2 linked regions of the Syntrophobotulus glycolicus DSM 8271 genome follow. The protein of the gene in region 1 binds, or shares a complex with, the protein of each later gene. Links are inferred from orthologs where the notes say so. Each region holds a gene or a part of one and is shown on either strand. Other genes may lie near its edges.

Region 1 (5,547 bases):
ACCGGATGGATTTGAGCCTGATCAAATCCTGGATCTGCAAAATGATGTCATTATGCCGGGACTGATCAATACCCACACTCATGCGGCGATGACGATGCTGCGCGGATATGCCGACGATATGCCCTTGATGCCCTGGCTGGAAAAGAAAGTCTGGCCGTTTGAAGAAAAGCTGCAAGGGGAAGATGTCTATTGGGGCAGTAAACTGGCCTTTGCCGAAATGATCAAATCAGGTACGACAGCGATGGCCGATATGTATTTTTTTATGGAAGATGTAGCCCGGGCCGTAATCGACACGGGAATCAGAGCGGTATTGGCCAGAGGTATCGTCGCTTTGGAGAAGGAGACCGGTCTTCGTTCTCTGAAAAACAATATTGAATTATTTGAGAAATATCATGGGGCAGGAGCAGGACGGATTAAAGTTTATTTTGGACCGCATGCCCCCTATACATGTCCGGGAGATGTTTTGCGGACGGTTAAAAAGGAAGCAGACAGACTTGGGACAGGAATACATATTCACCTGGCAGAAACGTTGACTGAAGTCGAAACAATCAAAGAGAAGTATGGATTATCCCCCGCAAAGTGGCTGGAACAGTTGGATTTCTTCGGTGGGCCGGTGCTTGCCGCTCATTGTGTCCATCTTGACGAAGAGGAGATGGATATTCTGAGGAAAAACGATGTCGCTGTTGCCCATAATCCGGAAAGCAATATGAAGCTGAATAGCGGGGCTGCCCCGGTCAAAGCTCTGCTGGACAGGGGAATTCTTGTCGGTATCGGGACTGATGGGACTTCCAGCAATAATGACTTGGACATGTTCTCCGAAATACGCACAGCATCCTTTCTGCAAAAACTGGTATCCGGTCCCGAAGCTTTACCCGCTTATACTGTATTAAAAATGGCTACAGTTGACGGGGCAAAGGCTTTAGGCTTGGATAAGGTGGGGATGCTGAAACCGGGGTATAAGGCGGATCTGATCAGCGTTGATTTTGACCAGCCCCATTTTTATCCCCGATTCTCGGTGGTATCTCATCTCGTATACTGTGCCAAAGGCAATGATGTTCGTACCGTAATGGTTGACGGGTGTTTACTGATGGCAGACAGGCAGCTTTTCAAGATTGATCAAAAAGAGGTCTGTACCGAAACGGAGAATAGAGCAAAAAGAATCGCAGAAGCTGTAGGATAAAATACGGACAGAGGGAAGGCACTTGACAAATGTTTTCCCTCATTATAAAATACCAAAGTGTAAAGGAAAACTGCTTTACAGGTACGACTGATCGAAAATTAAACTTTTTCCCGAGAGGTTGCGTCTAATCATGAAGGATCTGGCCAGAAGGGCGTTCTTATTTGATTTTTACGGGCCTCTGCTTACTGAAAAGCAGAGCAGAATATGGGATCTATATTATAATCTGGATTATTCTCTGGCGGAGATTGCCGAGGGAGAAGAAATCAGCCGGCAGGCGGTGCATGACCTTCTGAAAAGAACGGAAAAGATCCTCAATGATTATGAAAGCAAGCTTCTTCTTGTTCAAAAATTTGAAATGGAGAGGGAAAAGCTTGCCAGAATAGAGGCTCTTTTGCAGAGTCTGGAGCGGGAGTCTTTTTGTTCGGAAGAAGGATGGATGAAAAAACAGGATATTGGATTTGAAATAAAACAGATGATCAGTGATACCTTGAAATAATGGGTAAGGCAAAGATCAATGAGATAATGAATTGTCAAGAGAAGAGGGTTGACACGGATGGCCATGTTTGAAGGGCTAAGTGAAAAACTGCAGGCAACATTTAAAAGATTAAAAGGTAAAGGCAAACTGACTGAAGCCGATGTGAATGAAGCAATGCGCGAAGTGAGGGTAGCCTTGCTGGAAGCTGATGTGAACTTCAAGGTAGTCAAGGATCTTATTGCCAAAATCAAAGAGCGTGCGGTAGGTCAGGAAGTCCTGGAATCTCTCACACCGGGCCAGCATGTGATTAAGATTGTCAATGAAGAAATGGTCGCAATGATGGGCGGGTCGGAGAGCAAGCTGGCCATATCCTCTAAACCTCCCACTGTGGTTATGCTGGTGGGGCTGCAGGGAGCGGGGAAGACGACCCATGGGGCCAAGTTGGCCAATATGCTGAAAAAGCAGGGTAAACACCCGCTTTTGGTCGCCTGTGATATTTACAGACCGGCAGCGATTAAACAGCTCCAGGTTTTAGGGGAGCAAATTAAAGTACCTGTTTTTTCTCTTGGACAGGAAAACCCGGTTAAGATAGCAGGGGAAAGCCTGGATTATGCCGGAAAGAACGGGCATGACACGGTTATTATTGATACGGCGGGCCGTCTCCATATCAATGAAGAGCTGATGGGGGAGCTGGAGGACATTAAAGCTGTTGTCCAACCCCATGAGATTTTGCTTGTTGTTGATGCCATGACCGGTCAGGATGCGGTAAATGTTGCTGAAACATTTAACAGCAAGCTGGCCCTGAGCGGGGTAATCTTGTCCAAGCTCGACGGGGACACACGCGGCGGGGCCGCGATCTCCGTCAGGTCTGTTACCGGTTGCCCGATTAAATATGCCGGGGTCGGAGAAAAGATGGATGCTTTGGAAGTTTTTTATCCGGACCGGATGGTGTCAAGAATTCTGGGCATGGGAGATGTGTTGACCCTAATCGAAAAGGCTCAGAATGCCTTTGACGACAAAAAAGCCAAAGAGCTGGAAGAAAAGATCCGCAAGCAGGAATTGACTCTTGATGATTTTCTGGATCAGATCAATCAACTGCGTAAGATGGGATCACTTTCCTCGGTTTTGGAAATGATTCCGGGAATCGGCAAACAGCTTAAAGATGTGCAGATCGATGATAAAGAGTTTGCCAGAGTTGAAGCGATGATTCAGTCAATGACAGTGGAAGAACGCACCAGACCGGCAGTGATTAAAGATTCCCGCAAAAAAAGGATTGCCAGAGGAAGCGGGACTTCAGTTCAGGATGTCGGCAAGCTGATTAAACAATATGAGCAGACGAAAAAAATGATGAAGCAGATGTCCGGGCTTCCCGGAATGGGCGGGCCGCCCAAGTCCGGGAAGAATAAAAAAGGGAAAAAAGCTGCCGGCAAAAAATTGCCGTTCAAATTGCCTTTCCCTTTCTGATCGTTCATCATCAATCCTTATAAATAGAAAAAAGATCATAAAAAATCGGAATTATCCTGATGAGGAGGTGATATTATGGCAACAGCAATCCGCCTGCGCCGGATGGGCGCAAAAAAGAATCCTTTCTATCGTGTGGTTGTTTGTGATTCGGCATCCCGTCGTGATGGAAGACCTATTGAAGAAATCGGTTACTATGATCCGACAAAGAATCCCCACGACGTCAAGGTTGATGAAATTAAAGCAATGAAATGGCTTCAAGAAGGCGCTCAGCCTTCCGATACGGTCAAATCCTTATTTAAGAAAGTCGGCATTATGGAAAAGTTTCATCAATCCAAGAAATAGTAGCTAGGGGTGATCCTGTGAAGGATGTTGTTGAAGTCATGGCCAAAGCTCTGGTAGACAGGCCTGATCAGGTTATTGTCTCCCAGACCGAAACGGAGAAAAGTATTCATCTTCAACTGACAGTTGCTCCTGAGGACATGGGCAAGGTAATCGGCAAACAGGGAAAAATTGCCAATGCCATCCGTACAGTTGTCAAGGCTGCAGCCGTTAAAGACGGACGTAGAGTGATCGTTGACATAGACCAGTGATGTTAAGAAGGGCGCAGGCCCTTTTTGACTTCCCGGCCTAAACGGCTCGGGAAGAGGCGGATATTGGAAAAGAGGTCGCTTTTGTGGATATCAAAGAGACAGTTCTGGTGGGTGAAATCCTCAAACCTCAGGGAATTAACGGCGAGTTGAAAATATACCCGATTACCGATGATGCCGGCAGGTTCAAGAATCTGCAAAGTGTCTTTCTGGCTAAGGGAGAAGTCGTAACTCAATACAAGGTGCTTAAATCCCGGATAGATCCCAAAGGGATGGTATTTCTTGAGTTGGAAGGGCTGGAAACAAGGGAACAGAGTGAAAGGCTGCGCGGGTTTGAAGTGAGAATCACCAGAGATAAGGTTCCCCCTCTGGCCGAAGGCTGGTACTATTTCGAGCTGGAGGGAATGCGGGTTTATGAAAATAATATTCTTCTTGGGACTTTGACTCAGGTCTTGGAAACCGGATCGAATGATGTCTACCTGATCAAGGGAGCCAAAGGAGAGTTCTATATCCCTGCTCTCAAATCTGTTGTGCAAAAGGTCGATGTTCCGGCCGGCCGGATGGATGTCATCCTGCCGGAAGGTTTACTTGACTGAGAGGTGAGGCATATGGATTTTACGGTACTGACGATTTTCCCGGAAATGTTTGCCCCGCTTAGAGAAAGCATTCTGAAAAGGGCCGGTGAAGCCGGACATATTTCTGTCAGACTGGTGAATTTTCGAGAATATGCTGTCAGCAAGCATAAAAATGTTGATGATGTTCCCTTTGGCGGCGGTTCGGGAATGGTTTTAAAGCCGGAGCCGATCTATGCCGCTGTCCGGGATTTGCCTCCGGCAGAAGGCCGGAGAAAGATTCTGCTCATGACTCCTCAGGGCAAGCTTTTTAACCAGGAAATGGGCAAAAAACTGGCCAGGGCAGATGAGCTGGTGATCTTGTGCGGACATTATGAAGGATATGATGAAAGAATCAGATCTCTGGCCGATGAAGAGATTTCCATCGGGGATTATGTGCTGACAGGAGGAGAACTGGCTGCTATGGTTATTATTGATGCTGTCAGCAGGCATCTTCCGGGAGTCCTGGGTAAAGCGGATTCCTCTGTAGATGATTCCTTAACCGAAGGACTGCTGGAATATCCCCAATATACCCGACCTCCTGATTTTGAAGGAATGAGAGTGCCGGACATCCTGCTGAGCGGTCATCATGCCAATATTCAGCGCTGGCGGCGCAAAGAAGCAATCCGGCGTACCTTTTTACGGCGCCCTGATTTAAGCCTGACGGCCAAGTTCTGCTCTGCTGACTATGAGCTGCTGGAGGAGCTGGCCGGTGAGACGGAGGCCATAGCAGAGGCCAGGCCAAAATGGGAGCATTTAAAGCCCCCTTCCAAGAAAGCGCTCCGGCAAAGGAAGACTGAAAAAAGCTAAGGAATGGTAAAGAAAAACCGCGGAGGGATCTTCCTTATGGGGGAATTATATATCGCATTAGTTCATGCACCGGTCTATAACAAGAATATGGAGGAAGTGGCCACTTCTATCACGAATCTTGATTTGCACGATATTGCGCGCTGCTCGGCAACTTACGGGCTTCAACGCTATTATGTCGTACACCCCGCTCCGGCCCAGCATGCTTTGGCCCAGAGAATTATGGGTTTTTGGCGGGAGGGCTTCGGAGCCGAGTACAATCCTGACCGCTATGAGGCTTTTTCCAGGGTACGCCTGGTCGCGTCAGTGGAGGATGCCTTATCAGATATAGCAAGAGAACAGGAAGGCAAAAGGGTCCATGTCATAGCAACCGATGCCCGTCTTTATCCAGATGCGGTCAGTTATGAAAGCATGCGCAAAAAG
Region 2 (4,819 bases), 1.9 Mb from region 1 along the record:
CAAATTCATACATGCGGTCTCCACGCAGAGTCACTTTAACTCCGATTGGCATACCGGCACGCAGTTTAAATCCTGCAATCGACTTTTTGGCGCGGGTAACTACAGGCCTTTGACCCGAGATCGTCATCATATCCGCTACTGCTCCATCAATGGCCTTCGGGTTAGATATCGCTTCCCCCAACCCTATATTTATGACTACCTTATCTAAACGAGGTGTCTGCATAATATTTTTGTATCCAAACTTTGTCTGGAGAGCAGGGGTAATTTCTTTCCTGTATATTTCTTTTAAACGAGCCACCTGAGTACCTCCCTTCCAAATTATTTCTTCGTGCTGTCCACAAAGCTATGTCCGCATTTTTTGCAGACTCTGAATTTACCTTGTTCTGTTATCTTCATACTCCGCCTTGTTACTGAATTGCATTCTGTGCAGTACAGCATAACATTGGAGCTATTAATTGGGGCTTCCTTTTCTACAATCCCACCTTGAGGCAATGCTTTTGTCGGTTTGGTATGTCTCTTTACGATATTGACCTGTTCGACAACTACCCTGTTTGCCTTAGGCAGTACTTGCAATACTTTACCTTTTTTACCGGCATCTTTGCCGGTTATGACCATAACCGTGTCGCCTTTTCTGACATGAACCTTGTGATTCTCGGCGGCCATTAACTTTCACCTCCGTCCGGCACGTTATCTTACAATACTTCCGGTGCTAACGAAACAATTTTCATATAGTCTTTTTCTCTTAATTCACGGGCCACCGGTCCGAAAATACGGGTACCTCTCGGGCTTTTATCATCCCTGATGATTACGGCAGCATTTTCACTGAATCTAATATAAGAACCATCGGCTCTCTTGATTTCCTTGGTTGTACGGACAACCACCGCTTTAACGACATCTCCCTTTTTGACAACGCCACCTGGTGTTGCTTCTTTAACTGAAGCAACGATGACATCGCCAATGGAAGCATAGCGACGCTTTGAGCCGCCCATCACCCGGATACAGAGAAGTTTCTTTGCTCCAGTGTTATCTCCAACCTTTAGTGTAGTTTCAGCTTGGATCATCCGGTGTGACCTCCCTTCTGTTGCTTGAATTCAATTTATACTCTTTGTTTTATTCCCGTCAGTATTACAGAACAACGGCCTTTTCAACGATATTGACCAGTCTCCAGCGTTTTTCCTTGCTTAAAGGCCTGGTTTCCATAATTAAGACAATGTCTCCAATTTTGGCTTCATTGTTCTCGTCATGAGCTTTATATTTTTTGGTGTTTTTCACGGTCTTTTTATATTTAGGATGGCTTTCCAAGGTTTCGACCGCTACAACAATGGTTTTATCCATTTTGTCACTGACTACTTTTCCGTATCTTTCTTTACGCTGTGTTCTTTCCACTGTTCACTGCCTCCTTTCCCAATCCTCAAGCACGGTTAAGTTCGCGCTCACGCAGAATGGTCTTTCCTCTGGCGATTCCTTTACGTACATCTCTGATACGCATTGGATTATCCAGCTGTCCTGTCGCTAATTGGAAACGCAAATTGAACAGTTCGGTTTTCAGCTGGTCGATTTGCTTTAAGAGTTCTTCATCCGTCATGTCTCTTAAATTCTTACTCTTCGCCATTTGCGTCACCTCCAGCCTGTTCAGCAACTTCTTCCCTGCGGACAAACTTGCATTTGATCGGGAGTTTATGCATAGCAAGACGAAGTGCTTCACGAGCTACTTCTTCCGAAACTCCTGCGAGTTCAAACATTACTCTGTTGGGCTTTACAACCGCAACCCAGTATTCGGGCGCCCCTTTACCGCTACCCATACGGGTTTCGGCAGGCTTTGCCGTGATTGGTCTGTCCGGAAAAATATTGATCCACACTTGACCGCCACGTTTGATATAACGGGTCATGGCAATACGGGCCGCTTCAATCTGACGATTGGTGACCCAGGCCCCTTCCAGCGCCATCAGGCCATATTCCCCATAGGTTACCTTATTCCCTTTGTATGCTTTCCCTTTTATACTGGGACGAAATTGCTTACGGTGTTTTACTCTGGTAGGTACAAGCATTTATTTTCCTCCTTCCTCCTGAGCAGCTTTCTTGGTCGGAAGAACTTCTCCTTTGTAAATCCAGACCTTGACGCCGATTTTGCCGTAGGTTGTATCAGCTTCAGCAAAACCATAATCAATATCGGCACGCAGGGTATGAAGCGGTACTTTTCCTTCGTTATACCATTCGGTACGAGCGATTTCCGCTCCACCAAGACGTCCGCTACATGAGATTTTGATCCCTTGGCCGCCTGCACGGATGGTGCGTCCGACTGTCTGCTTCATTGCCCTACGGAAAGATACTCTTTTTTTCAGTTGTTGAGCCACGCTTTCTGCAACCAATTTGGCATCCAGTTCAGGTTTCTTGATTTCTACAATGTTTACGGCAACCTGTTTTCCACCGGTCAGTTTTTCTAAATCCCTGCGCAGATTCTCAACTTCCGTGCCGCCGCGCCCAATAACAATACCGGGTTTAGCCGCATGAATGGATACTTTGACCCTGTTGGCTGCTCTTTCAATCTCAACCTTGGGAACTCCAGCCTGTTGAAGTTTCTGCACGACGAATTTACGAATCTGAAGGTCCTCGTGGAGGAGATCACCGTAGTTCTTATCAGCATACCAGCGGCCTTCCCATGAACGGATAACTCCGATACGAAGACCATTTGGATTAACTTTTTGACCCACTTCCTTAGTCCTCCTTCTTATCCCCGACTACTACTGTGATATGACTGCTTCTTTTCCGAATCCTGTCTGCTCTTCCCATAGCACGAGGCATTATGCGCTTCATGGTTGGTCCCTGATCGACAAAAATTTTGGTGACATACAGATCATCGGCACTCAATTCTAAATTGTGTTCTGCATTGGCTACTGCCGACCGCAGAACTTTACTCACAGGTTCGGTGGAACCTTTTGGCGTAAAACGCAAGATAGCCAGTGCCTCCTCAACTTTTTTTCCGCGGATCAAGTCAACAACCAGGCGGACCTTGCGAGGAGAGATACGGACATGTTTTGCAATTGCCTTAGCTTCCATATTTGCTTACCTCCTCTTCAAGTTATCTAAGTCCACTGGACTTTTCGCTGCCGGCATGACCTTTATAAGTTCTGGTCGGTGCAAACTCACCGAGCTTGTGCCCAACCATATCTTCTGTTACATATACCGGAACATGCTTGCGTCCATTATGGACTGCTATCGTATGACCTATCATTTGGGGAAATATTGTTGATCTTCTCGACCAAGTTTTCAATACCTTTTTTTCCCCTGCCTGGTTCATATCTTCTACCCTTTTCAAAAGGCGGGCCTCAACAAAAGGTCCTTTTTTCAGAGATCTGCTCATTCTGAGGTCTCCTTTCGTTTCTACTTATCTCTGTGTTTAACAATAAACTTCTCACTGAGACTTTTCTTCTTGCGGGTCTTAGCTCCCAGTGCCGGTTTGCCCCAAGGGGTAACCGGATTGCGGCCGATTGGGTTACGGCCTTCACCACCGCCGTGGGGATGGTCTACCGGATTCATAACCGCACCGCGGACCGTCGGGCGGATACCCAGCCAACGGCTTCTTCCCGCTTTACCGATAGAAACATTTTCATAATCCAGATTTCCTACCTGGCCAATAGTCGCCCGGCATTCGATATGGATCATCCTCATTTCACCGGAAGGAAGCCTGAGCGTCGCATATTTACCTTCCTTAGCCATAAGCTGAGCAGAACCCCCTGCTGAACGCACCAGTTGTCCGCCTTTGCCTTTTTTCAGCTCAATGTTATGCACCAGTGTACCAACCGGGATATTTTTGAGTGGAAGGGTGTTTCCTACCTTTATATCAGCATCCGCTCCGTTAATGATCTCCTGTCCGACTTTAAGTCCGAGAGGAGCAATAATGTACGCTTTGCTGCCATCGGCATAATTGAGAAGCGCAATATTTGCTGAGCGGTTAGGATCGTATTCCACACTGGCCACTCTGGCCGGAATACCTTCCTTGTTTCTCTTGAAATCAATGATACGGTACATTCTTTTGTGCCCGCCGCCTTTATGGCGGACCGTCAAGCGTCCCAGATTATTTCTGCCGCCTTTTTTACGCAGGGGAACCAGCAATGAACGCTCGGGCTCAATTCTTGTTATTTCTTCAAAAGTCAAAACCGTCATCTGTCTGCGCCCCGGTGATGTCGGCTTAAATGATCTAGTTGGCATTTATTTCCCTCCTTTGCCTGAGGTGGTTATATTACAAACCAGCAAATCCTTCAATTTTATTTCCCTCTTTAAGGGTGACAATGGCTTTTTTACGATTGGAAGTGCGGCCAAGATAACGACCGACTCTCTTTTCTTTGCCCTTCACTGTCATGGTCGTGACTTCTTCAACCTGGACTTTAAACATTTTTTCGACTGCCGCTTTAATTTCAATCTTATTGGCTGCAGGATTTACCCAGAAGGTGTATTTGTTTTGTTCAATCATCCCTACCGACTTTTCAGAGATAGTAGGATAGATCAGGACATCTCTCGCGTCACGCATTTCCATACACCTCCTCCGCTTTGATTACAGCCTGTTTAGAAATAACCAGCACATCATGTTTTAAAAGATCCACAACATTAATGCTTTCCGCACTCGCTGTTTTGACCCCCTGAATGTTACGGGCTGAAAGCTGAACATTCTTGTCACTGCCTTCTGTTACGACCAAGGCTTTTCTGTCCACCTTTATCGCTTCCAGGAATTTCACCATATCTTTTGTTTTTGGTGCATCAAATTTCAGATCATCAACGACAATCAGATTACTTTCATTGACCTTGCTGGAAAGAGCTGAGC

Evidence for each region.
Region 2: the proteins of rimM (region 1) and rpsS are in contact, whole or in part, in a crystal structure (PDB 3A1P), measured with the Thermus thermophilus proteins. The link is inferred for Syntrophobotulus glycolicus DSM 8271 from one-to-one orthologs. Residues at the interface, in WP_008632437.1 of Thermus thermophilus: Val4, Glu5, Ile6, Gly7, Arg8, Arg22, Gly23, Glu24, Val26, Leu84, Glu85, Glu86, Gly87, Arg88, Tyr89, Tyr90, Tyr91, Phe92, Leu94, Asp111, Ile112, Leu113, Asp114, Ala115, Gly116, Ala117, Gln118, Asp119, Val120, Ile122; in WP_011173711.1 of Thermus thermophilus: Lys28, Arg29, Leu30, Lys32, Thr48, Gln56, His57, Val58, Pro59, Val60, Tyr61, Thr63, Met66, Glu73, Phe74, Pro76, Thr77, Arg78, Arg81, His83, Gly84, Lys85, Glu86, Ala87, Lys88, Ala89, Thr90, Lys91, Lys92, Lys93.

The regions. Positions count from the first base shown.
Region 1 is NC_015172.1:2,341,236-2,346,782, reverse strand. Bases 2,806-5,547 are described here. They hold rimM (ribosome maturation factor RimM), read left to right. Parts: upstream 2,806-3,792; coding sequence 3,793-4,302; downstream 4,303-5,547. Other genes in these bases: SGLY_RS11555 (RNA methyltransferase), read left to right, coding at 5,164-5,547; trmD (tRNA (guanosine(37)-N1)-methyltransferase TrmD), read left to right, coding at 4,315-5,127; SGLY_RS11570 (KH domain-containing protein), read left to right, coding at 3,479-3,709; rpsP (30S ribosomal protein S16), read left to right, coding at 3,195-3,461; ffh (signal recognition particle protein), read left to right, coding at 2,806-3,119. In the rest of the region: SGLY_RS11590 (amidohydrolase), read left to right, coding at 1-1,180; YlxM family DNA-binding protein, read left to right, coding at 1,311-1,676; more of ffh, read left to right, coding at 1,740-2,805. UniProt on the Escherichia coli protein: One of at least 4 proteins (Era, RbfA, RimM and RsgA/YjeQ) that assist in the late assembly stage of the 30S ribosomal subunit.
Region 2 is NC_015172.1:407,174-411,992, reverse strand. Bases 1,721-4,580 are described here. They hold rpsS (30S ribosomal protein S19), read right to left. Parts: upstream 3,362-4,580; coding sequence 3,080-3,361; downstream 1,721-3,079. Other genes in these bases: rplD (50S ribosomal protein L4), read right to left, coding at 4,521-4,580; rplW (50S ribosomal protein L23), read right to left, coding at 4,241-4,528; rplB (50S ribosomal protein L2), read right to left, coding at 3,382-4,209; rplV (50S ribosomal protein L22), read right to left, coding at 2,716-3,057; rpsC (30S ribosomal protein S3), read right to left, coding at 2,049-2,711. Outside these bases: rplE (50S ribosomal protein L5), read right to left, coding at 1-298; rplX (50S ribosomal protein L24), read right to left, coding at 319-663; rplN (50S ribosomal protein L14), read right to left, coding at 693-1,061; rpsQ (30S ribosomal protein S17), read right to left, coding at 1,126-1,386; rpmC (50S ribosomal protein L29), read right to left, coding at 1,412-1,612; more of rplP, read right to left, coding at 1,599-1,720; more of rplD, read right to left, coding at 4,581-4,819. UniProt on the Escherichia coli protein: In the E.coli 70S ribosome in the initiation state it has been modeled to contact the 23S rRNA of the 50S subunit forming part of bridge B1a; this bridge is broken in the model with bound EF-G.